3 regions of the Psychrobacter sp. 1Y1 genome follow, and region 2 is predicted to be linked to each of the others. Evidence: predicted binding sites of a transcription regulator. Region 2 holds the regulator's gene; each other region holds the start of a gene.
The links. The regulator PhoB, encoded in region 2, activates phosphate uptake and scavenging genes when phosphate is short. The targets are predictions, from matches to a motif close to TGTCATNAANCTGTCATAA.

Region 1 (10,883 bases), 440 kb from region 2:
TACTTTTATCAGCCCAAGCCCTTCGATATTTGCTTGTATACCAGCGCCTTTTATCACACTAATATCAGTCACATTAAATAGATTTAATTGGCGGTCTTTAGCTGTGTTTACCAGAGCAGTTGCTAATGGATGACTGGCATGCGCCTCGACACTGGCCGCAATCTGCAATACATCATCCACAGCAAGCGATTTATCCACCATGACATGATCGACGATAGTAGGTTTACCAATCGTCAATGTGCCTGTTTTATCGAGTACTACTGTATCAATATTACCTGCTGCTTCAAGACTTTGTGCATCCTTGAACCAAACACCATGACGCGCGGCAACGCCCATACCAGCCATGATCGCCGCTGGCGTGGCCAAACCAAGTGCACAAGGACAAGCAATGACCAATACCGATACTGCGTGCATTAAAGCAGTATCAACCATACCTGTTAGCCACCATGTGACCCCAAAAGTAACCAACGCAATCGTTACCACTACAGGGACAAAAATAGCCGTTACTCGATCAGCGAGACGCGCTAGATTGGCTTTTGAGCCTTGTGCATCACTTAACGCTTGTACCATATCGCCGAGTTTCGTGTCGCTGCCCTTCGCACTGACACGGTATAGGAGACTGCCATTCTCTACCAAAGCGCCTGCCAGCAATCCATCACCTTGTTCTTTTTTGAGAGCTACCGACTCGCCAGTTAAATGACTCTCCACGCACCAACCGCTGCCTTCTATGACGGTACCATCTGTAGCGACGCGGCTGCCTTGCTTTGCACGTAGGACGTCATCTACTTGCACATCAGATAATGTAATACGATGAAATTCACCATTTGGCTGCTGCTGCTCTACTTCATCAGGTGTCAATGACAATAATAAATCAATACTGTTTAGGCTGTGCTTCTTGGTACGTTCCTCAAGATATTTACCCGTACGTACAAAGGCAATGACCATCACCCCTGCTTCAAAATATACGGCTGGGCTGTTACTAGCACCATGTCCACCCAAATGCCCACTTTGCAATAGGCTGTTTAAAGTACCATCGCCGTGCGTGAGCCAAAGGTAAGTCGAATATGCCCATATCGTCACTGTACCAATGACCACCAACACATCCATATTGGCAAGGCCACCTTTTATAGATGCCCATGCGCTCTTATAAAACGGTAGCGCTAAACCAAACTGTACTACAGTCGCTAAAATAAATTGCATCCAGACTGGCGGCATCCACGCCATACCAAAACCTATCAACATACCTGCCATACCCACTAAAAATGGCACCAAACAAACCCATAACCAGATCAAACGCCATGGATATTGAGTGGCGGTGTCTTCGTCAGTCTGAGCAAATAAGCTATCGGCTGCCTGCACATTAGCGACAAAGCCTGTTTTATTCACCCACTCCGTCACCTGTTCGGGCGTCGTCTGGGTTGGATCATAATCGACATTGGCAGTCTCGCCAGCAAAACTTACACTTACCTCGTACACCGAAGGCTTTTTGTTAAGCACCTTCTCGATTCTTGAGGCGCAGGCCTGACAAGTCATGCCATCAATCGCCAATTGCAAATGCGCGCGTTGCGGGGTCAGTGGCGTGTTGGACTCAACATCAGTTTCGACATCATAAGACTCATCTTTGGTAGTACGGGTGGTATCGTTCATAAATAAAACTCGTCATGGTGCCTATAAATTTGTAGGAACCACGATAAAATATCCGTGGGTGGGCAAACAATTCAAATAAAGCAATTGGGTTATATTGTATTCAGTATGAGTATTTTAGACAAAGTAGCAATGTATCAAAGTATTGAGACTGAATGCTCATAATCGTTAATCATTAAAAAACCAGCTATCATGCTTGTAATAACATGTTAGCTGGTTCTGTAAATAAGTGATGAGATTTATGAGTTAGCAACTGTCGCCTCAAATCCGGCATCATCAATAGCTGAAGCAATAGCCTCTGCACTGGTTTTGCTATCATCAAAGGTTATCGTCGCTAGGTTATCAGCTAGGTCAACAGTAATAGTCTCTAATCCATCAATATCTGCTGTTGCTGTATGTACGCTCGCTACGCACCCGCCACAAGTCATACCGTCAATTTTAATAATACGTGTTTGATCTGCCATATTAGGCTCCTTATTTTTATTAGTAACAAGCAACTCTAATAGTGATTCTGTTAATACTTACTTTGACACCTTTTAAGTTATCAAAGTAAGAGCAACTATCAAAGCTACATTAAATAAGCATAAGCCCTATTATCCTCGACAACAAGACTGTTTGGTTGTTGCTTTATTAACGAGATGCTATTAACGAGACAGTAACTTATTAATAAAAACGTAAAAGAGCGCATCAACAAATTTATAGCAATAGCTATTTGTAATTATAAATCGTTATGGTGCGGGTTCTGTGGTGAATCAATCGGAAATGGCTGAGTCACATAGTCCACCATACTAATCGCTGCTGTTAAGGCATGGATACTAGTATCTGTATCATCATAGCTTACCGTTGCGACATTATGCTTAGGATCCAAATTAATAGCCGTCACGCCTGAGATGTTTTTAAGCACAGTCATTACGCTATCTAAGCCTTCTTCATCATCGATATTTTCGATGCTTACTTGCGCCATCTGAATTGCCATTGTATAGCCCTCTTATTACGTACCGTATCAATGAGTATCCAATACCTCAAAACCTTTGACCAAATCATCAATTTGCTTAAGCTGACGTAAGAACGGCTCTAGTTGACTCATACGCAGCGCACATGGACCATCACATTTTGCAGTTTCTGGGTTTGGATGCGCTTCTAAAAATAACCCTGCCAACCCTGTGGCCATACCTGCACGGGCAAGCGTTGTAATCTGCTCACGACGTCCACCAGCACTATCACTACGTGCACCTGGTTGTTGTAAGCTATGCGTCACGTCAAAGAATACCGGGATATCCATCTGCTTCATGGTATCAAAACCAAGCATATCCACGACCAGATTATTATAGCCAAAAGCACTACCACGCTCACAAAGTATCAATTTATCATTACCACCCTCTAGGCACTTATTGACGATATGACGCATCTCATGAGGGGCCAAAAACTGCGCCTTTTTGATATTAATAATGGCATCTGTTTTTGCCATCGCATGCACTAAATCTGTCTGACGCGACAAAAATGCAGGTAACTGAATAATATCAGCCACTTCAGCAACTGGTGCTGCTTGATGTGGCTCATGCACATCAGTGATAATCGGTACTTGGAACTTTTCTTTGATCTGACCTAACCAATCAATACCTTGCTCTAAACCAGGCCCACGATACGAATGCAGACTTGAGCGATTGGCTTTATCAAAGCTTGCTTTAAAAACATAGCCGATACCCAAGCGCTGGCAGATATCAACATACTGTTCAGCAATCTCAAATGCCAATTCTTTAGACTCTAAAACATTCATACCACCGAACAATACAAAAGGCTGGTCGTTACCAATGTTAATCGTATCGTTATTAGGAGTGTTGAGCGTGATATTTGATTGTGCAGTCAATAAGTTTTCCATGAAGCCCTTACCTCTTATTTTGTTATTAATATCTCTATCCCATATTGTAACCGATAGGCTGATTAAAAAAAGTATGCAAGCGTAATTAGACATTATTAATGAGGATTGACTTGTTAATAACTACTAACAGTTTAGAGTAAGCAAAAAAAAGACCAATCCGAAGATCAGTCTTTTTTATAATAAACGCTTTCAATATACATTACATTTTGAGAGCTATTTTGCTTCGCTATGGTTCTTCGCGGCTTTTACAAAGCTATTAAACAATGGATGACCACCACGTGGTGAGCTAGTAAATTCAGGATGGAACTGTACAGCGACAAACCATGGATGCTCAGAAATCTCAACCGATTCTACCAAATGCTGCTTGGCAGAATAACCAGAAATGGTCATACCTGCTTGCTCTAACGGCTCGATATAACGGTTATTCATCTCATAGCGATGGCGATGACGCTCAGTGATATTGCTCGCACCGTAAATTTGGCTTAGCTTACTACCAGAAACCAGCTCTGCTTGCTGTGCGCCTAGACGCATCGTGCCACCAAGGTCTGAATCGTCGCTACGAATCTGTAGCTCGCCGCGCTCATCTAACCACTCAGTGATCAGACCAATGATAGGCTCAGCTGTCTTACGATCAAACTCAGAAGAGTTGGCATTAATGTTAAGTACGTTACGTGCGTACTCAATCACAGCCAACTGCATACCAAGGCAAATACCTAAATATGGAACGTTATTTTCACGAGCATAAGTGATGGCTTTTATCTTGCCCATCGTACCGCGCTCACCGAAACCGCCTGGTACTAAGATAGCATCAGCATCGTTTAGCTGCGCAAGTAAAGTGTCGTCATCTTCTAGACGTTCAGCGTCGATATAGTCAATCTTCACGTCTACTTTATGAGTGATACCTGCATGTAGCAATGCTTCGTTGATAGACTTATAAGCATCTGGAAGCTCGACATATTTGCCGACCATCGCAACAGTCACTGTTCCTTCTGGATTCAACTGAGCTTCAACAACTTTGTCCCAATCACTCAAATCAGCTTCAGGCACATCAAGACCGAAACGCTCACAGATTAAATCATCAAGATCCTGCTCGTGTAATGTACGCGGTATCTGATAGATACTTTGTGCATCTTCACACATAATGACCGCACGCTCTTCAACGTTAGTAAATAGCGCAATTTTGCGACGGTTGTCTTGTGAGATATGATGGTCAGAGCGGCAGATTAAGATATCAGGCTGTAGGCCAATAGATCGCAGCTCTTTTACGGAATGCTGCGTTGGCTTGGTTTTGGTCTCACCAGCACTAGCAATATACGGCACCAAAGTAAGATGCATTAGCATGGCTCTATTACGGCCAAGCTCTACTTGCATCTGACGTACGGCTTCCATAAACGGAAGTGATTCGATATCACCAACGGTACCGCCAATTTCGATAATAGCGATGTCATACCCTTCGCCACTGGCAAGGATTTTGTTTTTAATTTCATCAGTAATATGCGGAATAACCTGTACCGTACCGCCAAGGTATTCACCACGGCGTTCTTTATTTAAAACATTTTGATAAATACGGCCACTGGTAAAGTTATTACTTTTACTCATTTTTGAGTGACGCAAGAAGCGCTCGTAATAACCCAAATCTAGATCGGTCTCTGCACCATCTTCGGTGACGAACACCTCACCATGCTGAAACGGACTCATCGTACCTGGATCGACGTTAATATACGGATCCATTTTGGTCATCGTGACAGTCACGCCACGTGCTTCTAAGACCGCTGCAAGAGAGGCTGCGGTGATACCTTTTCCTAGTGAGGACACTACCCCACCGGTCACAAATATAAACTTGGTCATAGTACTCTGTCGGTAATTGGTAAAGAAGGATTTTACTAAAAATACGTCAAAAAATATAGGGCAAAAGCACAAACTCTTTGAAACATTCAATTTTTAGTACTTAGCTATTATAACGTACTACCCACTCAAAAAGGATATAACAAAAAAAACTCACCCCGAAGGATGAGTTTTTTAATTGAACTTGATAGCGAGTGAGATTAGAATTTATATTCTAGACCACCACCAATTACCAACACTTCAGCATCACCAACAACACTAGTATCCATAGCCATAACATTATCAGCTTTGTTCATACCTGCATAAGCATGAGCAATGATATTGTCTTGATAGTAGTATTTACCACCGACAACAATTTGATCTGAGTCAGCGTTATTGAAGCCTCTTAAGTTATCAGTTTTATTATACTGAGTATAAATGGTTGCTGGGCGAGCGAAATTAGACAGACCCATTGCTGCACTAAGAACTAAACCTTTCTCATCTTTAGAACCAGTCGCATCACCATCTGCATCAGCACCATCATAATCAGCGACTTGATATAGCGCACCAAGTGTTACAGGAGCTGTTATATATTTACCCAAATCTACAGTAGCCGTGCCACGGATGATATCACCATTGATGTTTTGGTCTTTATCATACGCTACACCAGCAGTGAAGCCAGTACCTTGGTCAAACATTAGCGCAGCACCGAAACCATCGTCTTTGTTACCGTTATCTTCATCAGAGCTATACATAACAGAAAGTTGCAATGGTAGGTTATCGTACTTTGGAGTCATCCAAACGATTGAGCTAGCGATACGGCCACTGTCTGCCATATTCAAACCACCTTGCTCTTCATTTGACTCAAGCTTGTTGCCACCTAGGTTATCCCAATAACCATCGTTAACGATTACGTTGTTTACATAATCCAAAGTAGATTGGTTTTTACCAGCACGGATCTCACCAAAGTTTTTGTTCACTACACCGAGATATGTATCACGGTTAGTAAAACCATCACTATCACCATCAACACGTGTGCCATATTCTAATTGATAAATAACGTCAGTACTAGCAGTTACAGCTTCTGAGCCTCTGATACCGATACGTGAAGAGTTAGAGTTAATTTCTACAGTATCTTCATCGCGGTCATTCGCGCTACCAGCTGCATCAAATTCAGCATTTACATAATCAGCAGTAACGAAAGCTTTACCGTATAGAGTTGGGGCTGCATTGGCTGCAGATACAGATAGGGCTGCGATTGCTGTAGCTAAAAGTAGTTTTTTCATGGGGTATCTCCACTTTACAATTGTAGTAATGAGCAAGCTATTATTAGCTGGCGCCCAAAATGGTATCGTCACAAATCCTCAAAGATATAATGTGTAACTGGCTACCGAGATTAGTCAGAAACAAGTGTGGCGAAGTTCTATTACAGTAAGATGAAAAAAACCATGATTTACATAACTGGGATTAAAAAAGTAACTGCCATGTAATCTTTAGTTTTTATCCTTCCATTGCGTAACATCCGTTACCAAACTCATACTTCGAGTACAAGCATAACAACTTTGACATAATTTGCAACATATTTTTTTGCCTTTTCGATACATCTATTATCAAATAACAGATACTTTATTTTATTTGAACGATTGTGAAAAAACTTCTACTTACTCAATTAGATACAAATAATATTGGTTAATATGATTACTAATATTCTTAAATTTTTATAATAAACATCGAATAATAGTCCAAAATAAAGCGCTATTTACTAAAAAATAAATAGCGCTAATTAAGGAGTTAATAATCTATATGAGTAAATTTATCAGTTACAAATGAGCAAGACTGACTGGCATACTTGCTCATCAAGTATGCTCAAATGCCTGTCATATTTGGTCTATTGTTCTAAGCGTTTGCTTTAAGATCCAAACGTGCTTGATGCAATAATGGCTCAGTATAACCACTAGGCTGCTCACGTCCTTTAAAGACTAAATCACAGGCGGCTTTGAATGCATAAGAGCTATCGAAGTTATCTGCCATTGATTGATAGTCATCATCGCCTGCATTTTGCTCATCAACGACCTTGGCCATGCGTTTCATCGTATCCATCACTTGCTGCTCACTAACCACGCCATGATGCAACCAGTTGGCAATATGTTGGCTTGAGATACGCAAAGTAGCACGATCTTCCATGAGACCGACATCATTGATATCAGGCACCTTGGAGCAACCAACGCCTTGATTTACCCAGCGTACGACATAACCCAAGATACCTTGAGCATTGTTTTCAAGCTCTTGCTGCTTTTCTTCATCAGTCCAATCGGTATTTTTTGCTAATGGGATGGTCAAGATGTCATCCAAGCTAGCACGCTCGCGTGATTTTAGCGTGTCTTGTACATCAGCTACGCTTACTTGATGATAGTGTATGCTATGCAAGGTAGCGCCCGTTGGTGATGGTACCCACGCAGTGCTAGCACCAGACTTAGGATGAGCAGCCTTAGTATCCATCATCTCTTTCATTTCATCAGGCTTCGCCCACATGCCTTTACCAATCTGCGCGCGACCTTGTAGGCCTGTCTCTAGACCGATATCGACGTTCCACTGCTCGTAAGCAGGCTGCCATGCTTGCGATTTCATCTCGCCTTTTGGTACAAATGGACCTGCATTCATGCTGGTATGCATCTCATCACCAGTACGATCTAAGAAACCTGTGTTAATAAAGATAACGCGCTCTTTAGCTTGGCGGATTGCTTCTTTTAAGTTAACCGTCATACGGCGCTCTTCGTCCATGATGCCGATTTTAAGCGTATTGCGCTCTAGACCTAATAGATCCTCTGATGCATTAAATAAGTCATTGGCCATTTTAACTTCTTCAGGGCCATGCATTTTTGGCTTCACGATATACATTGAGCCTTGACGCGAGTTTGATAGCTCGTTTTTGCCTTTGATATCATTAAGTGATAATAGTGGCGTGATTAAACCATCCATTAAGCCTTCAAATATCTGCTCTTGACCATCGCCTAGATCGACTAAGATGGCAGGGTTCTGCATTAAGTGACCGACGTTACGAATTAATAATAGTGAACGACCTGGCAAGATCAGCTTACCACCATCTGGCGTATTATATTCACGATCTGGATTTTGCTTACGCGTACGCGTTTTGCCACCCTTTTCAAAGGTTTCTTGTAGGTCGCTATTCATCAAGCCAAGCCAATTACGATAGACTTCGACTTTTTCTTCTGCATCTACCGCAGCGACTGAGTCTTCACAATCCTGAATGGCTGTCATAGCCGACTCAAGCAATACGTCCTTGATGTTTGCTGGATCATCTTTACCCACTGGATGGTTGCTGTCGATTTGAATCTCAGCATGCAAGCCGTTGTTCTTTAATAGTACACCTGTAGGAGCTTCAGCGTCACCGACAAAACCGACAAACTTAGCCGTATCTTTTAGCTCGGTACTGCTATCACCTTGTACGACCTCAAGCTTGCCATCGACTACTTTAAAGCCAGTCACATCATTGTAAGAGCCGGATGCTAGTGTAAAGTGCTCATCTAAGAACGCTTTAGCGTAAGCGACAACAGCAGCGCCGCGAGTAGGATTATAGCTGCCACCCGCTTCTTGGCCATTGTCACTACTGATAACATCGGTGCCATACAACGCATCGTATAAGCTACCCCAACGCGCATTGGTCGCGTTGAGCGCATAACGAGCATTACGAACTGGTACAACTAGCTGCGGCCCTGCGATGTGTGCAATTTCATCATCGACGTTTTTGGTATCAACCGTAAACGCTTCGCCTTCAGGTAGCAAATAACCAATTTCTTGTAGGAATGTCTTATAAGCTGGATAATCGATTTCGCCATTTTTTGCAGGATTATCTAGGTGCCACTGGTCAATCTGCGCTTGAATTTTGTCACGAGTTTCCAATAGTGCTTTATTGCGCGGGGTAAACTCTTTAATAACCTTTTCGAAACCTGACCAATAATCGTCTGAATCCACACCGACTTTCGGTAGTACTTCGTTTTCAATAAAGTCATATAACTGCTGATCGATGGCAAGACTGCCTTTTTGAATACGATTGGTGTTAGAAGACTGGCTCATATTGTTATCCTTATCTGTTCGTGAGGGGTGCTAATACTGAGTTGTAACAGTAACTGTTTAAGATTTTTTTAATTTTGTGAGGTTTTAAACGTTCATATCTCATTCGTTGTGGAATCTTTGATTCTCTAATTTTTCTACGAGAATATATCTACAAATTTGATGTTCTAGTAAAAGGTAATCTATTGATATAAGGTTTACTCTTTACTAAGAGCGAATCATAAAAGTAAGACGAAACGCTTAAATAGCGAAATCTCATCCTACTATCAAATAATAAAATTAACAAGGAAACACCATTCACTAAGTAAATACTTAGGCTGTTTAATAATGATAATGTATAAGCGGCCTACTGTAGGAGCTATAATCATCATCTGGGAAATAGATGCAGCAACGTTAATATAAACAGTAAGTAATCATTGATACCTTTAATTATGCTTAACCGTTATCTATTAATAAATACCTATTAATGACTGTCAGTTATTTAGCATCGTATCTAGGCCAGACTAACGATATAATTACTCGTATTACCATTCATAAATAAAGCTTCCTTAGACTATGACTATCAATCAACAAGACCTCACGACACTACAATCAACAGCAAATACGATAGATAACGATAATATCAAGAAAAAATCTGTCGAAGAAAATGTTTCTCAAACTGTAAATAATAGTGCCGAAACAGATGTAATCGAAAAAGAGCTGCCTGAAGAAGATAGCATCGATATTACGCATCTACGTACTCCTATAAAGGTAGACTTATCTCCTGTTTATAACTTTTTAGGTGCGCGAACCACGCAAGCTTGGATAGATGCTGCGATTGAAAACCTACCTGTAATTATTCAAGACCATGCTAACTGCGAAAAAAAGGCCGCTGGTACTGCGATGAATTTAATTTTTCGTTATGAGTTCTCTTATGACTTGCAACGTAAACTCGCACAGCTAATACGTGAAGAGATGCTGCACTACGAGCAAGTGTTGGGCATCATGAATGAGCGTGGGCAGGAATGGAAATATCTAAGTGCTGGACGCTATGCTAAAGGTATGTTGAAGCATAAGCGCACTTACGAGCCAGCAGCGATGGTTGATGTATTGATAATTGGGGCATTTATTGAGGCACGCTCTTGTGAGCGTTTTGCCGCGTTGGCCGAAGTTATCGATGATGAGCGTTTAGCAAAATATTATCGTTATCTACTCAAGTCAGAGAGCCGTCATTTCGAAGATTATCTTGCACTCGCTCAATCATTGTCAGATGAGAATATCGATGAGCGAGTTGCTTTCTTTAAGGAAATAGAGGCTGAATTAATAAGTAGCCCAGATGCTGAGCTACGTTTTCATAGTGGTACACCTGCTTAAAGCCCACTCTTTACCTAAACCTACTATCTATATAATGTAGAAAGTAAAAATATAGTAAGCAAAAAAGGCACTGTGTTTGGTAAGAGTATAT
Region 2 (10,883 bases):
GTTGGGCGCACTCTTGCAATGCCATACGCTGCGGAGCCGTTGCGCCAGCACAGACGCCGCCCATGAGCATGGCCGCTTCAATCAGTGCACCTGTCTTGTCACGATGGATGGCTTCTAAATCGTTTTGCACAATATCAGTACTGGCTTCGGCATTGAGATCCAGCATTTGCCCAGATACCATGCGACGTGCGCGCGGGGCAAATATGGCCAATAGCTGACTTGCAATATGCGCATCGAATGGCGCAAAGGTTGGCATTTCCGCGGTCAATACTTCAAACGCGAGCGTCTGCAATACATCTCCTGCTAGCAGTGCCGTCGCTTCATCAAAGGCAATATGAGCAGTCGGTTGCCCACGGCGCAGCTCGTCATCATCCATACATGGCAAATCATCATGCACCAACGAATAGGTATGTAGTAGCTCTACGGCCAATGCAGCACGGCGCGACATATCATAGTCTGAGTCATTTTCTAGCAATGAGTCTAGATCAGCATTGAGCATGTCGATGTCGTCATTGCGCTCGTCTGTACGTTCACTATTACCGCTATTAATACTGGCAAAAGCACTGGCAACCATCAATGGGCGCACCAATTTACCTTGTCCAGTCATGACATAACGACAGGCATCTACCAGTGGACTAGGCAGCTTGGCATAAGCAAACAAGACCTCAATATCTTGCGCCAGTTGCGCGCGCACAGCGCCATGAAATTGCTCAGTGCTTTGAAAAGAGACAGCGTTAAAAGGGGCAAAGCCAGAAGAGATAGCGCTAGAAGTAAGGGAAACCGTCATAATCCAACCATTTATCAGGGATACAGTAAAACCTATTAAGGACAAGGTAAAAACGGTATTAGTGTAGCATGATAGGCCATATTGCTCGTGTGAGACACGGTATCAATCGTTTGTTTTTTGCATTTTATAGCTCTGATTTATCCAAAAACGAGGCAGTACAATCGTAATCTTACAACAAGTCTTGGTTACGCATCGCTGATGTCACTTGCTGGTTGAATATGTTTTGATAAAAGCGCAAGCTAAGTAAGTTATATTAATTGGGCTACACCAACGGTTTATCACCCTTGAGGTGGTAGACCGTAAAGACGAGCAAGACCGAATACATTCAAAATAGCAGCTCAGTATACAAGTATTCACTAAAACACTTTGCGCATAAGGTAAATGCCTACAGGTGATTTAAGAGTGACTTGCGAGTATGGCATTAGCTTGTGACAGTTGGGGGCATAATCCCCTACACTAATTGACGTGAAAATGGTCTGATGTTGACCGTAATGGGTTTTTACTGAGCGTATTACTTCAGCAATTGTCAGTGTTAGATCATGTCTCAGTCAATATTTTGAACATCAGTACCTGCAACAGCAGTATATAAATGAAGCGTCATATGATGTCATGCAAGAGACGCAAAATACGTGCATCATGATGAACGCTGGATAATAAAGACATCTTCACTTGTGAGCTGGTTATATGTTTGTCTTTATAACATGACAAGCGCACAGTGCTATTACCCATTTTACTAACAGTAACTGGCTATTTATTTTAATTCAAAACGTAGCTTTCGTTATATAGAAAGGAGTTTCAAATGGTATACCAAGGAAATCGCATCACGGTGACAATGCTAGAGGATGGCATCGCCAACATGCAGTACAACGCCGAAAATGAGAGCGTGAACAAATTTGATGCTGAAACCAACAAGCAGTTTGGTGAAGCAGTTAGTGCGTTAGAAAAAGCCGACAACGTAAAAGGTCTTATCGTTACTTCAGCCAAAGGCGTGTTTATCGCTGGTGCTGATATCACAGAATTCGTCGGTTCTTTCAAAAAATCAGAAAGCGAGATCAAAGATTGGGTCGTTCATGTTAATGACGCTTTCAATCGTTTTGAAGACCTACCATTCCCGAAAGTTGCGGCTATCAATGGCGCGGCAATGGGCGGCGGTTGTGAAATGACTTTGGTTTGTGAATACCGTGTCATGAGTGACAAAGCAATCATCGGTCTGCCAGAAACTCAGCTAGGTATCTTCCCAGGTTTCGGCGGTACAGTTCGTAGTACGCGTATCATCGGTATCGATAACGCACTTGAGCTGATCGCGACTGGTAGCCCAAAGAAAGCATTGGCAGCATTGAAGCTAGGCTTGGTTGATGCGACTGTGCCTGCTGATGACTTGCAAGATGCCGCAATTGACCTAGTCAAAAAATGTATCTCAGGTGAGCTTGATTGGAAAGCAAAACGTGAAGAAAAACTGGCTCCAGTTAAGCTAAACCAGCTTGAGCAAGCGATGGCATTCAACAGTGCCAAAGGTGCTATTTTCGCTAAAGCCAATCCTAAGCAATACCCAGCACCAGCGCTAGCAATCGAAGCCATTGAAAAGCACGTTAATTTATCACGTGACAAAGCAATCGAAGTAGAAGCGGCTGGTTTTGCGAAAGCGGCTAAAACCCCACAAGCAGAGAGCTTGGTTGGTCTATTCTTAAACGATCAATTGGTTAAGAAGTTAGCGAAGCAACACAGCAAAAAAGCACATGAAATCAATGAAGCAGCCGTACTAGGCGCTGGCATCATGGGTGGCGGTATTGCCTATCAAGCAGCCAGCAAAGGCCTGCCAATCATCATGAAAGATATCAAGTCTGAGCAATTAGATCTTGGTATGGGCGAAGCCAGCAAGTTACTTGGTAAAATGGTCGATCGCGGCAAAATGACCCCAGCGAAAATGGGTGAAACGTTGAGCCGTATCCGTCCTACTTTGAACTATGGTGACTTTTCTGAGACTGATATCGTAATCGAAGCGGTCGTAGAAAATCCAAACGTAAAACGTGCGGTACTAAAAGAAGTAGAAGGCCTGGTAAAAGACGATTGCATCCTAGCGTCAAACACCTCGACGATCTCTATTACTTATCTAGCAGAAGCGCTTGAGCGTCCAGAAAACTTCGTGGGTATGCATTTCTTTAACCCAGTACATCGTATGCCACTGGTAGAAGTTATCCGCGGTGAGAAATCATCTGAGGAAGCCGTGGCGACGACTGTTGCACTAGCCTCTAAAATGGGTAAAGTGCCTGTTGTAGTCAATGACTGCCCAGGTTTCCTTGTAAACCGTGTCTTGTTCCCATACTTTGGCGCTTTTGACTTACTACTCAAGCAAGGTGCTGATTTTGCTCATGTCGATAAAGTCATGGAAAAATTCGGCTGGCCAATGGGTCCTGCATACCTAATCGACGTTGTCGGTCTAGACACAGGTGTACATGGCGCAGCAGTAATGGCGGACGGTTTCCCTGATCGTATGAAGCCTGACTACAAAGGTGCCATCCAGCATCTATATGAGAACGAGCGTCTGGGTCAGAAAAACGGCATTGGTTTCTACAAGTATGAAACTGACAAGCGCGGTAAGCCAAAGAAAGTTGCTGACGAAGCTACTTACGAGTTACTCAAAACCACGACTGACAGCGACAAGCAAGAATTTGATGATCAAGCGATCATCGACCGTACTATGATTGCATTCTGCAACGAAACGGTTCGCTGCCTAGAAGACAACATCGTAAGCACGCCTGCCGAGGCCGACATGGCAATGATTATGGGCGTCGGTTTCCCACCGTTCCGCGGTGGCCCTTGCCGTTATGTTGACCAAATGGGTCTAGATAACTATTTGGCACTGTGTGAAAAGTATGCACACCTTGGCAAAGCCTATGAAGCGCCGCAAAAGATTCGCGATATGGCAGCAGCTGGCGAGACTTTTTACTCGGTCGCTTAATGAACATACCGTATTAGGATAAGTGTGGTACGTCTGGCAAAAGAGAGATAACAATGGATTTATTAATACTCTTTGATTGCAGACGTACTGTTTTAGTAGATTTACTTCAGAACTGATAGATGAGATTAATCATCGACGTACATAGCATACGGTGCTTTGTGCAAGACCAGTAAACCATAGCGCTGAAGTGAACTGCCTACACTGACAATAAAAATTGAAAAGGAAGATAGTATGACAACTTTAAGTCCAAAAGATGTGGTCATCGTAGATGGCGTACGCTCGGCAATGGGCAAAACCAAAAACGGTATGTTCCGCCATGTACGTGCTGACAGTATTTCAGCTGAACTGGTACGTGCTTTGGTAGAACGTAATGACTTTGATACCAATGATATCGAAGACATTATCTGGGGTTGCGTCAACCAGACGCTAGAGCAAGGTTTGAACATCGGTCGTAACATCGGTTTGCTAGCTGGTATCCCAAAGACTGCTGGTGGCCAAACGGTTAACCGTCTGTGTGGTTCTTCTATGCAGGCGCTACATACTGCTGCTGCACAAATCATGACCAACCAAGGTGATGTGTTCATCATCGGTGGTGTTGAGCACATGGGTCACGTCGGCATGATGCACGGTGTTGATTTGAACCCTGCTGCTTCTAAGCATTATGCAAAAGCGTCAAACATGATGGGCTTGACTGCTGAAATGCTAGGTCGTATGAACAACATCACGCGCGAAGAGCAAGACGCGTTTGGTCTTGAGTCACATCGCCGCGCATGGGCTGCAACCACTGAAGGTCGTTTTGACAATGAAATCATCGGTATCGAAGGTCATGATGCTGCTGGTCGTCTACAACTATGTACGGTTGATGAAGTGATTCGTCCAGACGCAACGATGGAGCAAATGCAAAAGCTACGTCCAGCGTTTGATCCAAAAGGCGGTACAGTAACAGCGGCAACCTCATCTGCATTATCTGACGGTGCGTCAGCGATGCTAGTAATGAGCGCACAAAAAGCCAAAGATCTAGGTCTAAAGCCACGTGCCCGTATCCGTAGTATGGCTGTGGCTGGTTGTGATGCCGCTATCATGGGCTATGGTCCTGTACCTGCTACCCAAAAAGCATTGAAGCGTGCTGGCATGAGCATCGATGACATGCAAACCATCGAGCTAAACGAAGCATTTGCTGCTCAAGGTCTATCAGTATTGAAAGGCCTGAACCTATCTGACAAGCAAGACATCGTTAACATCAACGGTGGTGCCATTGCTCTAGGTCATCCACTAGGATGTTCAGGTGCTCGTATCACAGTGACATTGCTAAACGCGATGGAGCAGTCAGATACTGAAATCGGCCTAGCGACAATGTGTATTGGTCTTGGCCAAGGTATCGCTACTATTATTGAGCGTGTTTAATCTTATTTATATAAACAAGATTATTTGAACACTCAATAAGTAGCTACTCGCTAACGAAGAACCTCTAGTCATAACGGCTGGAGGTTTTTTTATGGATCAAATTAATGTTTGGTAAGCTAATAAATCATGGAGTCGAAAAATAGAGTATTACGGCGATTAAAAATTATCTCCATTGACGCATTCATGAAACTATGACTAAATAAGAGAAAGATGAACCATGGCACTGTTTATGATAATTCTAAAATAGTTTTTAGTTGCAACTGTCAGCCGTACAAGGAGTGTACTATGTCTACTATGATTAATGATCGCACCTATCGAATCGCTCGTGAGAATACCCAAGCAATGATTGTCGATGTGCAAGAGCGCTTAACGCCGCATATCTACGATCACGAAAATATCGTCAAAAAAACCGTTACTTTAATTAAAGGGTTACAGGCGCTCAATATTCCAATCATGCTTAATGAACAATATAAAAAAGGATTGGGCGATACCTTGCCAGAGCTGCGCGATGTACTCGAAGGAGACAATGCCAAGAGCTTTGAAAAGGTCACCTTTAGTGCCTGTGATAACAACGATTCATGGCACCATCTAGCGCAGCAGAATCGTAGTACCGTGTTGCTTTTTGGTGCTGAAGCTCATGTTTGTATTATGCAGACGGCACTGGATTTATTGGATAATGGTATGCAGCCTGTCATTATTGGTGACGCGGTGGGTTCTCGTTTTCCTTATGATAAAAAGCAAGCAATTCGCCGTATTCGCCGTGCAGGTGGGGTGATTAGTACTGTCGAATCAATCTTATTTGAACTGTGCCGTAGCAGCGAAGATCCTGCGTTCAAAACCATTATTAATTTGATTAAGTAGGTGGTTTAAGCTTTAGTTGCTTAAGAACTTGGATAAATAGAGTTTCAATTTAACCATTTATCTTCTGATTTATAATAGATAGCGCTTGGTAAAATAAGCGCTATTTTTTTGATAACGGTAATAGTCTTTTAACCATTGTTTGATATCAAACTAACTATAATATCTTGAGTAATGAAACTTAGAATCGCCAGAAATTATAAGCATTAAAACCAATAACTAGAGAAAGCCAGAGAAAATCAATGTCGCAAGCCAGCTCTATATCACTCACTAACTCCGAATCTACTTCACATATCGATGATGTCACTCATTTCTTATTGGAGTTAGATGCGCTCAAACGCGTGAATCGCCGCAGCTATGTGACACAGACCACTCGCAAAGAAAACTCCGCCGAACATTCTTGGCATTTAGCGATGGCATGTTGGTCGATTGCTGAATTATTTGCACTAGATGTCAATCATGAAAAATTGCTGAAGATGGCGTTGGTTCATGATTTGGGTGAGATTGATGCGGGTGATACTTTTTTGTATGCCGATACGCGTACTGATGCACACGTCGAAGAGCGTGCAGGCATTGCCAGATTGCAACGTGAGCGAGGCAATGGCATTAGTGATTTGAGTGAGGTTTGGGAAGCGCAGGAAACAGGAAGTAGCAAAGAGAGTCAGTTGCTCAGAGTCGTTGATCGCTTATTGCCGTTTTTACTCAACCTAAATACCAATGGTAAAACGTGGATTGAGCTTGGTGTTACGCGCTCACAGGTGGCAGGTGCGCATGCATTTATCAAAGACAGCTTTCCTCCTATCCATGATTGGCTCTCACATAATATTGCATACGCAACTCAGCAAGGTTGGCTGATTGACGCGTAAGTCTGCATAAGTAAAAGGCATAAAAAAAGCCCAACTAAGCATTATGATCTACGCTTAACTGGGCTGATATTTTCAGTACTCTTATACAGGCGTGTTATTAAGCGTTTGCCATTCCTAGCAATTGACCCATTTGCACAACGCTGTTGGCTTGCATACTATCTAGCCAGTCAGCCTTCGCTGCTTTTGGTAATACTACGATAGCCGTTGAGCCCAAATAAAAGCGTCCAAGCTCTTCGCCTGCTGCAAACTGCATATCATGATCAGACTCGAATATGTCGTCAGTACGAGCAATTTTGCCAGTGGCGACAGTTTCAATACCAGCGACTATCATAGCACCAACCATCACGACAGATGCTTTGCCGTACTTGGTATCAAACATACAGACCAGACGTTCATTACGTGCAAACAAGTCCGGCACGTTAGCCGCCGTAGTATTGTTGACCGAAAACAGTGTACCAGGTACATAGCGAGTCTTGGTCAATGTGCCAGTAAACGGCATATGCACACGGTGATAATTACTAGGTGCTAAGTAGATAGTTGCAAAACTACCATCAGCGAAATAACTGCCGTCTTCACTGTCAGCAAGCAGTTGGCCAACATCATAGTGACGACCTTTTGCCTGTAATAGTTTATGGTCTTCGATTTGTCCTAGCTGAGAGATAATACCGTCCGCAGGACTCACGATACCGTTTGCAGTGGTGTCGATGGTACGAGCGTCTTCTTTTAACTCACGAGTAAAAAAGTCATTAAAACTTTCATAAGCGTTGAGGCTTTGGCGTTCGTACTCGTCTAAGCTGATATTATAAGCTTTGGCAAAGCTACGGATAAAGGTGCGTTTGACATAAGGGTGGCGACTGGCGGCCAAACGTCCAGCGACTTTACTAAGCTTTTGCTGCGGCACAAGCTGTTGTAAGGTGGTAAATACATTCATAATAAGGCTACCAAAATAAGGTGTAATGTAATAGGGGCGTGTTTGAAATTCGACCATGGCACTGACAGTGGCTAAAATTGCGCCATACTACGTTGTAAATCTAGATAAGGCATGAGCATTATCGTCGTTTGACGCCTTGTCTGGAACAGTTTTAGCGATCCGCAGTACCTATTTGTGAATATCGAACACGCCTTAATAATAGTTAAGTTAATGACGGTATTTTATCATGGACAGCATATTATTGTATGGCCATAATCTGTTAAGGAATTAGTAAATGAAAGCACTCATACAACGGGTGAAGCAGGCTAGTGTGATCGTCGATCAGCAGTGTATTGGTAAAATTGAGCATGGGGTATTAGCATATATTGGCTTGGGGCATGAAGATGATTTTGCCGCTGCCCAGCGTATGATTGACAAAATATTGACCTATCGCATTTTTGAAAATGACGATGATCCTGCCAAATTTGGTAAACTGGATAAAAACGTTCAGCAGGTCGGTGGTGGGCTATTATTAGTTTCACAATTCACCTTGATGGCAAAAACAGACAAAGGTCGCCGACCAGACTTTGGTGGTGCGATGGCACCTGCTGCGGCACAAGCGTTATTTGAACAACTGGTCGATTATGCCAAAACCAAGCACCCGAACGTGGCAACTGGTCAGTTTGGTGCTGATATGCAAGTGTCGAGCGTCAATGATGGGCCGCTCAATTTTTTACTAGAAATCTGATTTTAGAGTGTCATCAAGCTGTCATAATTAATCCGTTTAATAGGTAGAGACTGGTGAGTATATATCGCCTTTTTACATGCTAGATTTTGTCCTCTAACACCGAGAATGTCCTATGTATAATGAGCAAATTTTGATTGTTGAAGATGAGCCTGCGATTCGTGAAATGGTTGTCATGACGCTAGAGATGGCTGGGTTTGATAGCTTGCAAGCGGCAGATGTGTCAGAGGCGCATCAGCAAGTGGTCGATCATAGACCATCACTGATACTATTAGACTGGATGTTGCCGGGTGACAAGAGCGGTGTGGATTTTTGTCGTATGCTCAAAAACGACGAGCTGCTCTCTGAAATACCAGTCATTATGCTAACGGCAAAAAGTGAAGAAGACAGTAAAGTTCATGGTTTAGATGCAGGCGCAGATGATTATATGACCAAGCCTTTTTCGACTCGTGAGCTGATTTCTAGAATCAAAGCCGTACTACGCCGCAGTAGCGCGATGAGCAGCGATAAACCTATCGAAATTGGACAGTTAAGTCTAGATACCAAGAGTCAGCGCGTGACAGCTGCCGGTAAAATCGTTGATGTTGGGCCTACAGAATATCGCCTATTGGCATTTTTTATGAGTCACCCTGAGCGTGCCTATACACGAACGCAGCTGCTCGATCAGGTATGGGGCGGCAATGTATATATCGAAGACCGAACCATCGATGTGCATATCAAACGTCTACGTAAATTACTGCGACCTTATGACTGTGATACATTGATACAGACGGTACGTGGAACAGGCTACCGATTTTCTAGCCTGATTGAGCCAAGTTAATCTTGTACAAATAATGCCGCAGCGATATAAAGGCCGCGGATAGTGGTAAGGATAAAAAATGGACAAGATAGCGCCAGTACAAAGTGAGCAATCAGCTCTACTAGAGCAAATATCTACTCAAAGTACAGCAGAGCAACTCAAAAAAATCGGCAGTGCACTACGAGCCCTGCGCGATGCAGTGATTTTGCTCAATAATAATGATGGCCTAGAATGGTGGAATCAGGCGGCGCAAGATTTATTGCTGCTACAGCCAGAAGATAAAGGTCAAAATATCTTTGACTTTATTACCGTACCTGAGTTCCGCCAGTACTATGAAGGTACAACGATACCTAACGATGGCGTCCATATAGAATCGTGGCGAGATCCTAGTCGCTACTTAAAGTGCGAACTGACTCCTTTCGGTGATGAAAAATTGCTGTTTGTATATGACGTGACCCGCCTGCGGCACTTAGAGCAAATGCGTCAGGATTTTGTGGCTAATGTCTCGCATGAGCTTAGAACACCATTGACGGTAATGATGGGCTATCTAGAGAATTTCTCCGATCAGCCAGATATGCCGCCGCAATGGCGTCGCGGTTTTGAGCTGATGACGCAGCAAACTGCCCGTATGAACAGAATTGTGAACGATTTACTGCTACTGTCTAAGATTGAAATCGAAGAGTCACACGAGCTGCATTATATAGATATGACTAAGCTACTGACCAATATCTATGACGATGCACAAGCGTACAACCAAGCGTACAAACACATTATTCATCTGCATATAGACACGTACGATGGGCTGTACGGGTCAGAGATGTACTTGAATAGTGCGCTATCCAATTTGGTAATCAATGCAATCAAATATACGCCAAAGGGTGGCAATATCACTATCAGCTGGACAAGGACGTCCGATGGCTGCCGTTTCGCGGTCGAAGATGATGGGATCGGTATTGCGTCAGAGCATATCACCCGTTTGACAGAGCGTTTCTATCGTATCGATAAAGGTCGCAGCCGTGCAACAGGTGGTACAGGGTTGGGATTAGCAATTGTAAAACACGTATTACACCAGCACGAAGCGCAATTGCAAATCGATTCAGTAGAAGGGGAAGGGTCGACATTTAGTGTGGTATTCCCCTCAAATTATGTCAGATCCGTTACTGCCAATTAATACGATTTCTAGACTATATTAGCGTTGGTTTTTCGGCTTCGATCTTTTGGTTAATACAAACTTAGCACTACTTCAACTCAGCATTAACGACATACTTTTCGGGGCTGTAGTAGATAAGCACTATGCTAGACTACTTTTATGAAGATAACCCGTTGTAAACTAAGTAAAAAAGCACAGCGAAGGCTGTTAGAGTTTTTTACGGCTGAAGTGACTGCTAGAACAGCCGCAGATTTGCTTGATATTCAGCCTAATACTGCTGCACTTTTTTATCATAAAATAAGACTTGTGATAGATTACCATCTCTCATTAGAAGCTGATGAGCTTTTTGATGGTGAGGTCGAATTAGATGAAAGTTACTTTGGCGGTGTACGCAAAGGCAAAAGA
Region 3 (10,883 bases), 2.8 Mb from region 2:
TGATGCATAACGACCAGTCTATCCAGTGCGGCAATAGTAGACAAGCGATGGGCAATAGCAATAACGGTCTTGCCGGTCATGATGTCATTTAAGCTTTCGGTAATAGCATATTCAATCTCAGAATCTAACGCACTGGTGGCTTCATCTAAAAGTAAAATCGGCGCATTTTTTAGCATAACACGTGAGATAGCAATACGCTGACGTTGACCGCCAGATAGTTTGACTCCGCGTTCACCCACTTGGGTATCAAGTCCTGTATTGCCTTTATCATCGTACAAATCTTTGATGAAATCCCATGCCTGAGCTTGTTTGGCAGCGATCATAATCTCTTCGTCAGTAGCATCAGGACGACCATAGGCGATATTTTCACGCACGGTGCGATGTAGCAATGACGTATCTTGAGTCACCATACCAATCTGTTGACGTAACGATTCTTGCGTGACCGCATCAATAGCTTGACCATCAATCAGAATCTTACCGCTATCGACATCAAAAAAGCGCAGTAACAGATTGACCAAGGTCGATTTACCAGCACCTGAACGCCCAACCAAACCAATCTTTTCACCCGGCTTAATATCTAAGTGGAAGTTGTCCAACAGTTTGATATATGAGTTAGGAGCGCGTTTAGCAATGTTGGTACTATCAATAGGTTTATCAGTTTGGCCATTGTCTTCATCATCATTCTCATAACTGAAGTCAACATGGTCGAACACGATACGCCCGTCTGTGACAGCTAGGGCTGGCGCGTCAGGTTTATCAATGATTGTCTGCGGTGCTGACAACGTACGCATACCATCTTGAACTGTACCGATACTCTCAAACAAACTGGCTGTCTGCCACATAATCCAACGCGTCAAACCATTTAGACGTAATGCCATCGCAGTCGCAGCAGCAATGGCACCAACACCAACTGCGCCTTGTTGCCACAAGTACAATCCAATACCCGCGGTACTACTGACCAAGATCACACTGATAAGATGGGTCGATACTTCTAAATAGCTGACCCAGCGCATCTGCGCATGTACCGTACCTAAGAATTGTCCCATGGCATTTTTGGCATAGCCTAGCTCACGACGAGAATGGCTAAATAGCTTAACGGTCATGATATTGGCATAAGCATCAGTGACTCGTCCTGTCATCAAGGCACGGGCATCCGCTTGCACAATCGCTGTTTGTTTAAGCTTAGGGATAAAGTACCAAATGGTAATGGCAACCAAGACCAGCCAAATGACAAATGGAATGAGTAGTAAGCTGTCTAAATTAAACAAAATCACCCCTGAGGTGATAAAGTAGACAGAGACATACATAAACATATCGGTGACGGTCATTACGGTATCGCGTACTGCTAGGGCTGTCTGCATTACCTTAGCTGAGACACGACCCGAAAACTCATCCTGATAAAACTGCATGGATTGCCCAAGCATTCGCTGATGAAACCGCCAGCGCATCTGCATAGGAAACACGCCTTGCAAGGTCTGAAAATGGATAAATGATGACAAGGCGATCCACAATGGGCTCACTATCATGACAGCGAGCATGATGAGTAGCATATCGCCTTTTTCTACCCATAAGTTTTGCGGCGTATAAACGCCCAACCAATCGACGATATTACCTATCCAAGCAAACAGCATGGCCTCGTAGATACCGATACCAGCGGACAAAATCATAAAGATTAGTAGCCAGCCGCGTAGGCCATTGGTACATGCCCACAAAAACTTCAGCATGCCATCGCGAGGTGATGGCAATGGCATAGGTGTATCTGGAAAGGCGGGTAGGCGATTTTCGAAAAAGCGAAATAGAGCATTCATAGGCAGTAATAAAACATCAATAGCAGTACGTCAAGATGAACGAGAGGACTCGTTATCTAGAATCTTTACTTTTGTGATTGGGATTAGGTGCTATTTTAGCAAAATTACTAATCATACCTGCATGCTAATTGTAATTTGCTTAAGAATAGCTATGTTTTGAAAGCTTCAGTTATAACCATAATAAATAGATTGCTGTAGAAAACATATTTTGTTACATTCCACATCCAAACCTATTCATATTTTAAATACTGATTTTATAAGCATGATTTCATTGCAAATATCAGCTGATTAGCAGGCATTTTATTTAATGGTTTTTATAAATATACGGACAGTAATAACTCAACATTGAAGTTCAAAAGGTAGCAGTGAATGATGTATTTAATAATAGCGGTGCTATGTAGCGTCGCTGTCTCAGTACTTTTGAAAATATTGCGCCAGAAAAATATAGATATTCGTCAGACCATCGTGGCAGGCTATCCTGTGGCTTTTTTACTGACTTGGGTATTACTAAAACCTGATGTAGGTGCCATTCATGCGCTTGATAGCGCTTGGGCAATCATCATCGCGCTTGGGATACTATTACCTGCCGTATTTATTATTCTGGGACGAGCTATTGAAGCGGTGGGGATGGTAGCAACCGACGCGTCTCAGCGCTTATCACTTATCATTCCTATCGTAGCGGCTTTTTTGCTATTCGGTGAGGTACTGACTGGTACACGTATACTTGGACTGGCGTTAGGTTTTCTAGCATTAGGTGCGCTTGTCTATCGACCACAGCATAACGATGTTACTCGGCAAGCAAAGCATACGCCACTGTGGTTATTCGGGGTATGGGCAGGCTACGGCATTATTGATATTTTGTTCAAACAGGTTGCCAAACAAGGGGCAGCTTTTCCATTGACTCTACTGGTAAGTTTTGGCGTAGCAGGTGTATTGCTTTTAATCTATTTAATTGTCACAAGGGTACGTTGGCAAAAACAAGCACTTATGACAGGCTTGCTGCTCGGTACATTAAACATGGGCAATATCTATGCCTATGTACGGGCACACCAAGTACTGCATGATTCTCCTAGTATTGTTTTTACTGGTATGAATGTCGGTGTTATTGCCGTAGCGACATTGATTGGCGTAGGAGTGTTTAAAGAGCAGCTAAACCGTATCAATATAATAGGATTAGTATTGGCAGTCTGCTGTGTAGGGGTACTGTTTTTGGCGTAATGGACTCTGTCCAAAAGTATTGGTTTCATAATTTTTTAGCTATATTGTCACGTATCCTATATAGGCATATAAATCATCCTATGATAAGGTTATCTACAAATAACACGGCTTGTATGGAATAAAAAAGCTTAGTTTATGATATTTAACTTAACCAATAAAAATAGGATACAGGCTCAATGGAATACGATAAGCAATTACAGCGTATAAAAAATAGTTCAGGTTTTATTGCTGCTCTTGATCAAAGTGGTGGCAGCACACCAAAAGCGTTAGAGACTTATGGTGTCAGCAGCGACGACTATGATAACGATGAGGCCATGTTTGATTTGGTTCATGAAATGCGTGCTCGTATTATGACGTGTGACTGTTTTGATAGTGAGCGTGTACTTGGTGCAATTTTATTTGAAGACACCATGGAGCGCGAAGTCAATGACAAGTCGACGGCCAACTACCTATGGGAAGATAAAAATATCGTACCATTTTTAAAGGTAGATAAAGGTCTGGCTGAGCAGATGAGCGGTGTACAAGTCATGAAGCCGATTCCGAATCTAGATCTATTATTAGATAAAGCAAAAAACTATCCCGTATTCGGTACTAAAATGCGCTCAGTCATTTATGAGCCAAACGTCGATGGTATCGAGCTTGTGGTACAGCAGCAGTTTGATGTGGCTAAGCAGATTATTTCAAAAGGTCTGATGCCTATCGTCGAGCCAGAGGTCAATATTGATAGCACTCAAAAGCATGAGTGCGAGCTACTGTTAAAAGCAGATATTTTGCGCAATCTAGAACGCTTAAGTGACGAACATCAAGTGATGCTTAAGCTGACTTTACCTGAAGAGGCTGGGTTTTATCAGGAGCTGATTGACCATCCTAAAGTGCTCAAAGTAGTGGCGTTATCTGGTGGCTATAGTCGTAGCGATGCTTGTGCCAAGCTTAAACAAAACCCAGGTATGATTGCGAGCTTCTCGCGTGCCTTTACTGAAGGCTTGAGTAAACAGCAAAGCGATGAGGCATTTGCGGCAATGATTGATAGCTCAATCGAAGAAATCTATGAGGCGTCGAAAGTTTAACAGTTGCATTTTAACAAATAGAGTTTAAAAGCTATAATTTGGTGCTCACCAAAATCTCAGCAGGCAAAATATCTGTTGGGGTTTTTTGTTTATTTGTATTGATTTAGTATCTGTTTCAATCTATTATTAGCGAAATTAAGTTCACTTCTATGTTGATTGACCGTTAACCTAAATGGATATGTATTGATGAATAAACGTTATCTAAGTTTGGCTTTGGCTTCTATGTTGGCACTTTATGGCTGCGGTGGTGGTAGTGATGGCGGTAATAAAAATAGTAGTGTTACGCCAGAGACACCAGTCATACCAACTACTAAACCAGATAAGGTTGAACCACAGGTTCCAGATGTCACTTTTTCTAACGAAATGGCAGCTGAAGATGACGAGGACGTCGATCAGTACATTCGCGCACCTGCTAGGTTCGATAACGAAACTGGGAAAATGTATAAGGTTTTGCCAATTTCTGGAACACATCTTGGAAACTTATATAACGCTGACAGTATTGAAACCACTAGGGTTTTTTATCTTGAAAGCGATAGCTATGTAACGGTCAACAAAGGCAATCTTGCTACCATGGCATCTTTTGAAGATTTGCTACAAGATAAAAACCCAAGTCTACCTGATATTTTCAACATGTTATCTGGCAATCTTGTAGACACCAGTAGTAATAGCTACAAACTCTATAAAGGTAAACGTGAAGCTGAATTTCTTCGCTATACATGTTCTCGAGCGTTAACGCTTGGTGAGCAAGAGCTATCAATGCAGTCTCAGGATTTATCAAATTTTATCAATCATTTAAACAACAATCCTTTGTGTAAAGAGGATACAGTAGTACTGGCAGCTAACTTACCTGAGGATAAAAGCAAAGCTCTAAAAGCTCTGGGTGTAACTATTGAACCCTATCTCACTCAAGAAATAGCGTGGGGGAAGACAATGGCATGGATTGGCGTGGCCTATAGTGATGACGTCCTTGGTACTACTAACTCAGTACAGCAAATTATTGATGAGCTATCTCGCAAAGGTATTCATCATATTGGTTTGCTCAGTGCGATGGGAGGCACTAACGACAAAGTTATGCTGAACTCTCTGACAGAAGTAGATGTTGTTTTGGGTAATTTAGATACTTCAGCAAACGAGACAGATTTTTCAGAACTGAAGACCAATTTAAATCAAAAATTGGATAGCTATAAGTTTGAAACGATGAACAGGGGTGGACAGAAAGTCTGTATGAGTTATAACAGCAACAAAATATTGACGTCAAGCTCCTATGAGGCTGAGACAAATATCAAAGGTGAAGTAACACAGTGCGAAGGTTCGGTATACCTCTATATAGATAAACCTGATACTCGCTACAATGAGGAAGTTTATTCTTACTCAGAGTTTTATGAGTACATAAAAGGGCTTAACAATGCCTTAGATAATTTTGGCAGTGACAAAGAGTTTTATATTGTCTCCAAGCTAGAATCTACAGGTATTGAGGAAATTCGAAAAATCGAGAAAAAATATCCACTGAATTGAGTATTCAATTTTTAAAGATATTGAGAGTTATTTTAAAAAAAGCTCGAACCTGATTATCAGGTTCGAGCTTTTTTGACGCGCTGCTATATAGTTTGCCTACAGCTCTTTATGCCACTGACGTCCTTCGCTAGTATGTTTATCACTTCAATCAAATGATTCATATCCGTTAAGTCGTCTATTTATTTTATGATGCAGCTTTTTGATTAGCAGCATCTTTATCCAGTCCTGCTGCATAATCCCGCACGTTTTGAGTGATCTTCATTGAACAAAACTTAGGGCCACACATGGAGCAAAAGTGTGCCGATTTGTGTGCGTCTTTTGGCAACGTCTCATCATGATATTCACGTGCAGTATCAGGATCGAGCGCTAGATTGAACTGATCATCCCAGCGGAATTCGAAACGTGCTTTAGATAGCGCGTTATCACGTGCCTGTGCTCCTGGATGACCTTTAGCAAGGTCAGCAGCGTGTGCAGCGATTTTATAAGTGATAATGCCGTCTTTGACGTCTTTTTTGTTTGGTAGACCTAAGTGTTCTTTTGGCGTGACATAGCACAGCATCGCTGTACCAAACCATCCAATCATCGCAGCTCCGATGGCGCTGGTGATGTGGTCATAACCTGGAGCGATATCTGTGGTTAATGGCCCTAAAGTATAGAAAGGCGCGTCCGCACAAAGCTCAAGCTGCAAGTCCATGTTTTCTTTGATGCGGTTCATCGCGACGTGTCCAGGGCCTTCGATCATTACCTGTACATCGTGCTCCCATGCCACTTTGGTCAATTCACCAAGCGTACGTAGCTCACCGAACTGCGCTTCATCATTGGCATCTTGCAAGCAACCAGGGCGTAGGCCATCACCTAGACTAAATGCTACATCGTACTGTTTCATAATCTCGCAGATGTCTTCGAAATGCGTATATAAAAAGCTTTCTTTGTGATGGGCCAGACACCACTGCGCCATGATAGAGCCGCCGCGTGAGACGATACCTGTCAGACGCTTTGCGGTGAGCGGTACATAGCGTAATAGCACGCCAGCATGAATGGTAAAGTAATCTACGCCTTGCTCTGCTTGCTCGATCAACGTATCACGGAATATCTCCCACGTTAGGTCTTCAGCGACGCCATCGACTTTTTCTAGTGCTTGATAAATCGGTACCGTACCAATCGGTACAGGAGAGTTACGGATTAGCCATTCACGGGTTTCATGAATATGATTGCCCGTTGATAAATCCATAATGGTATCCGCACCCCAACGTGTTGCCCACGTCATTTTGGACACTTCTTCATCGATAGACGAACCCAGCGCTGAGTTACCGATATTGGCATTGATTTTCACCAAGAAATTGCGCCCGATGATCATCGGCTCAGATTCAGGGTGGTTGATGTTGTTTGGAATAATTGCGCGTCCAGCCGCCACTTCATCACGGACAAATTCAGGGGTGATGATTTGAGGCGTATTGGCACCGAAGCTTTCGCCATCGTGTTGACGCATATCGGTCAGTTCATGCTGCTTTTGCGTTTCGCGTATGGCGATATATTCCATCTCAGGGGTGATGATGCCTCGGCGCGCGTAGTACATTTGCGTGACGTTCTGTCCTGCTTTGGCGCGACGCGGTTTATCAATATGGGCAAATCTAAGGTTAGCAGTGCTGATATCGCGGGCACGTGCTTGTCCGTATGAGCTAGATAGGCCACTTAATTGCTCGGTATCATCGCGTTCTGCGATCCAGTTCTCACGCAGTTTTGGCAATCCACGTGTGAGGTCGATATTGACATTAGGGTCGGTATATACACCTGAGGTGTCATATACATAAAACGGCGGGTTGTGCTCACCGTCTTTATCTCCAGTACCGCCAACAGGCGTATCAGCCAAGCTGATTTCACGCATCGGTACTTGGATATCAGGTCTTGAGCCTTCGATATAGACTTTTCTTGAGGCAGGTAAAATACGGTGCAAGTCGCGCGCATCTTCTTCGAAACGGGCATCACTTGCGGCACGGTGAGCAGGGGTTTTTAGCGCATCTGCTTTCTTATCTGCTTTGACGTTATTCGTGTCAGCAGCATTAGAAGCAAGCGTTGAGTTGTCGGCTGGGTTATGCGTTTGGGCTTTCGGTGCAATTGAGGTGGTGTCTGCAGTAGTCATATGCTGTCCTAGCGTGTTGGTTTTTGAATAAAATCAACACCGCCAGTATCTGCGGGGGTAGGCATCCATCATCTAGACAAGTTTATATCATGAACCCACAACTTCGACCAAAAAATATCGTCGCGCATGGTGCTCATCAAATATTGGACGCAGCTTGATATCCTCTCTTCTTATCTGGCCATGCATTACGCATATCAAGACAGTAGTGACGATAAAAATGTATTTCTACGCGCCCTTTGTCATAAATAACAAAGTGCTTAAGACTTCCCTGCGTCGGTACTAACCGCATCAGGTTCGGCGGGTGATCTCTCAGCGAATGTATCAAGGCGACTACTTTAATAAAGCAAGTTTAATAAAGTGAGCCAAAAATACACCGCACCCCGAGTCTGTCAGTGTTGTAAATCAGCCTTCATACTAACAAAATTCTGTACCAACGGCTAATGGTATTTGGATACAAATATTCTGCGTCACACATACAGTTCCATATTTTCGTGAATATTTTTTTGAGTGTTGATAGATGAGGGTGCTTAGTACTATTAGGCTGTAGGCAAATCGCTGTTGGACTGTAGATAAATTATTCAAATATTATGTAAAGCGAATGAAGGATTCTAGAAGTTGTCATTAAACTGTCATAAAGATTTGGCAAGATAACACGCATATCACGAGCAATGCTTTTTTATACCGTTGTTAAACTTCAGGAGTCCTACATGCGTTATTCGTTATTAGCAGTGGCCGTCAGTTGTACATTAATGCTTACGGCGTGTAATAAGTCAACAGATACGGCGGAGCCAACTGCTGATACTAGCAGTAGCGCTGTGACAACAGCTGAAACAACCTCTCAGACAGCATCTTCTGCTACGTCAGATTTTAAATCTGCTGAAAATATCGCTATGAATATTACAGGTGCAGGTGCGTCGTTCCCGCAGCCTATCTATGCGAAATGGTCATATGACTACAATGCTGCGACCGGCGGCCAAGTCAACTATCAATCGATTGGCTCATCTGGTGGTATCAAACAAATTCAGTCAAAAACAGTAGACTTTGGTGCTTCTGATGCCCCAATGACGCCTGAAGAGTTAGACGAAGCAGGTTTGATTCAGTTCCCAACAGTCATCGGTGGTGTTGTACCAATCGTCAACATTGATGGTGTTGAGCCTGGTGCATTGAAACTAGACGGCACAACGTTGGCTGATATCTATTTGGGTAAAATCAGTAACTGGAATGACCCTGCGATTAAGGCGATGAACCCAGATTTGACCTTGCCAGATGCCCCAATCACAACAGTATTCCGCTCAGATGGTTCAGGTACGACGTTTAACTTTACTGACTATCTTGCCAAGGTTTCACCAGACTGGAAAGACACCGTTGGTGTTGATAAAACCGTCAAATGGCCGACTTCTGCTACTGGTGCAGGCGGTAAAGGTAACGAAGGCGTATCAAGCTACGTCAACCGTATGAAAAACTCTATCGGTTATGTTGAGTATGCTTACGCTAAGCAGAATAAGATGTCACATACTGCGCTGAAAAACGCAGCTGGTAACATCGTACAGCCATCTGCTGAGACGTTTGCTGCGGCAGGTGATATCGATTGGTCACAACAAGAAGGCTTTTATAAAGTCATCACCAACTCTGAAACTGACCAAGCATGGCCTATCGCTGCTGCGACCTTTATCTTGGTACATAAGCAACCAGAAAATCCTCAGCAAGTCGCTGGCGTATTGAACTTCTTTGACTGGGCTTATACCCAAGGTGATGACAGCGCCATGGAACTAGACTACGTACCATTCTCTGACACGGCAGTAGCCTTGTTCAAAGAGAAGTGGAACGAAGTGAAAGGTAGCGATGGACAGCCTGTCTACAAGCCAGCTCAGTAATTTGTTTTTGCTAAATACTATTTAGCAACTGACAAGTTATCCTCTCGAATAACTATTCTCCGGTAGTTGTTTGAGAGGTTTTAACACAGCAAATTTGATGGATACATCTCGATAAATATGCTTACTCATACCGTTTAAGTTTGTTGTGTTAAAACCTGATATACATCTTTTTAATATTTCGATTCATCCCATTCAATGCTGAGACACTTATGACAGACTTAAGGTCCCAACTGGCTAAACAAAAACGTTACGACGCTTTATTTGTTAACTCTACTAAAGCGTTTGCCATACTCGTCCTCCTATCTTTAGGGGGCATTTTGGTGTCTCTAATTGTTGGAGCATGGCCGAGTATTCAAGAGTTTGGTTTGGGGTTTTATACCAGCAATAACTGGGATACAGTCGCCAATGAATACGGTGCATTAGCGCCTATTTACGGCACCCTAGTCACGTCATTTATCGCTATTGTTATCGCGGTTCCAGTCAGTTTCGGTATTGCGATATTTTTAACCGAGATGTGCCCTAAGTTCCTCAAAAAACCACTTGGTATCGCCATTGAGTTGTTGGCTGGTATCCCATCTATCATTTATGGCATGTGGGGATTGTTCGTATTTGCGCCATTCTTTGGTGATCACATTCAGCCATGGTTTATTGAGCACGTCGGGCCTTTGCCTATTATCGGTAAGCTGTTTGCAGGTGCGCCTATGGGACTGGGTATGTTTACCGCATCCCTAGTACTTGCCATTATGATCATACCGTTCATCGCCGCTACTATGCGCGATGTTTTCTCTGTCGTACCAGACTTACTGAAAGAGTCAGCATATGGCATGGGCGCGACGACTTGGGAAGTCATGTTCAAGATTATCTTGCCTTATACCAAAGCTGGTGTCGTTGGTGGCGTGATTTTGGGTCTTGGTCGTGCATTGGGTGAGACGATGGCAGTTACTTTCTTGATTGGTAATGCGTTTAATATCAGTCCAAGCCTATTCACGTCTGGTGTGACGATTACCTCGGCCTTGGCCAATGAGTTTGCTGAAGCGTCAAGTGAGCTACATCTTGCGTCTTTACTACATCTAGGCTTAATCTTATTTGTCATCACCTTCATTGTGCTGTCTTTAGCAAAACTGATGCTCATGCGCATGGATCACAAAGCAGGTAACCGATAAATCTGTTACCGATTTATTGAACCTTGATAGATATTGATAAAAGATATGGGAAATAAATATTATGCCTGCTAACAATGCGATCAATGCACCACTACCTA

Region 1: ACS8FA_RS25400 (porin) is a predicted target of PhoB. The motif match lies at 6,771-6,789, and genes of this name have one in related genera.
Region 3: pstS (phosphate ABC transporter substrate-binding protein PstS) is a predicted target of PhoB. The motif match lies at 8,365-8,383, and genes of this name have one in related genera.

Annotation. Positions count from the first base shown of each region.
Region 1 is NZ_JBPYDF020000001.1:2,719,572-2,730,454, forward strand. It holds gene ACS8FA_RS25375 (heavy metal translocating P-type ATPase) at 1-1,647, opposite strand, end outside; gene ACS8FA_RS25380 (heavy-metal-associated domain-containing protein) at 1,884-2,108, opposite strand; gene ACS8FA_RS25385 (heavy-metal-associated domain-containing protein) at 2,363-2,620, opposite strand; gene kdsA (3-deoxy-8-phosphooctulonate synthase) at 2,648-3,523, opposite strand; gene pyrG (CTP synthase) at 3,737-5,371, opposite strand; gene ACS8FA_RS25400 (porin) at 5,569-6,633, opposite strand; gene ACS8FA_RS25405 (malate synthase G) at 7,244-9,442, opposite strand; gene ACS8FA_RS25410 (MiaE family protein) at 9,995-10,792, shown strand.
Region 2 is NZ_JBPYDF020000001.1:3,161,566-3,172,448, reverse strand. It holds gene ACS8FA_RS27290 (polyprenyl synthetase family protein) at 1-787, opposite strand, end outside; gene fadB (fatty acid oxidation complex subunit alpha FadB) at 1,587-3,746, shown strand; gene fadA (acetyl-CoA C-acyltransferase FadA) at 3,978-5,150, shown strand; gene ACS8FA_RS27275 (isochorismatase family protein) at 5,436-6,011, shown strand; gene ACS8FA_RS27270 (HD domain-containing protein) at 6,251-6,874, shown strand; gene asd (archaetidylserine decarboxylase) at 6,972-7,805, opposite strand; gene dtd (D-aminoacyl-tRNA deacylase) at 8,080-8,532, shown strand; gene phoB (phosphate regulon transcriptional regulator PhoB) at 8,645-9,349, shown strand; gene phoR (phosphate regulon sensor histidine kinase PhoR) at 9,408-10,499, shown strand; gene ACS8FA_RS27245 (IS1595 family transposase) at 10,638-10,883, shown strand, end outside.
Region 3 is NZ_JBPYDF020000001.1:347,281-358,163, forward strand. It holds gene ACS8FA_RS15485 (ABC transporter ATP-binding protein) at 1-1,808, opposite strand, end outside; gene ACS8FA_RS15490 (EamA/RhaT family transporter) at 2,178-3,026, shown strand; gene ACS8FA_RS15495 (fructose bisphosphate aldolase) at 3,203-4,093, shown strand; gene ACS8FA_RS15500 (metallophosphoesterase family protein) at 4,280-5,608, shown strand; gene thiC (phosphomethylpyrimidine synthase ThiC) at 5,793-7,748, opposite strand; TPP riboswitch at 7,997-8,141, opposite strand; gene pstS (phosphate ABC transporter substrate-binding protein PstS) at 8,456-9,622, shown strand; gene pstC (phosphate ABC transporter permease subunit PstC) at 9,832-10,785, shown strand; gene pstA (phosphate ABC transporter permease PstA) at 10,847-10,883, shown strand, end outside.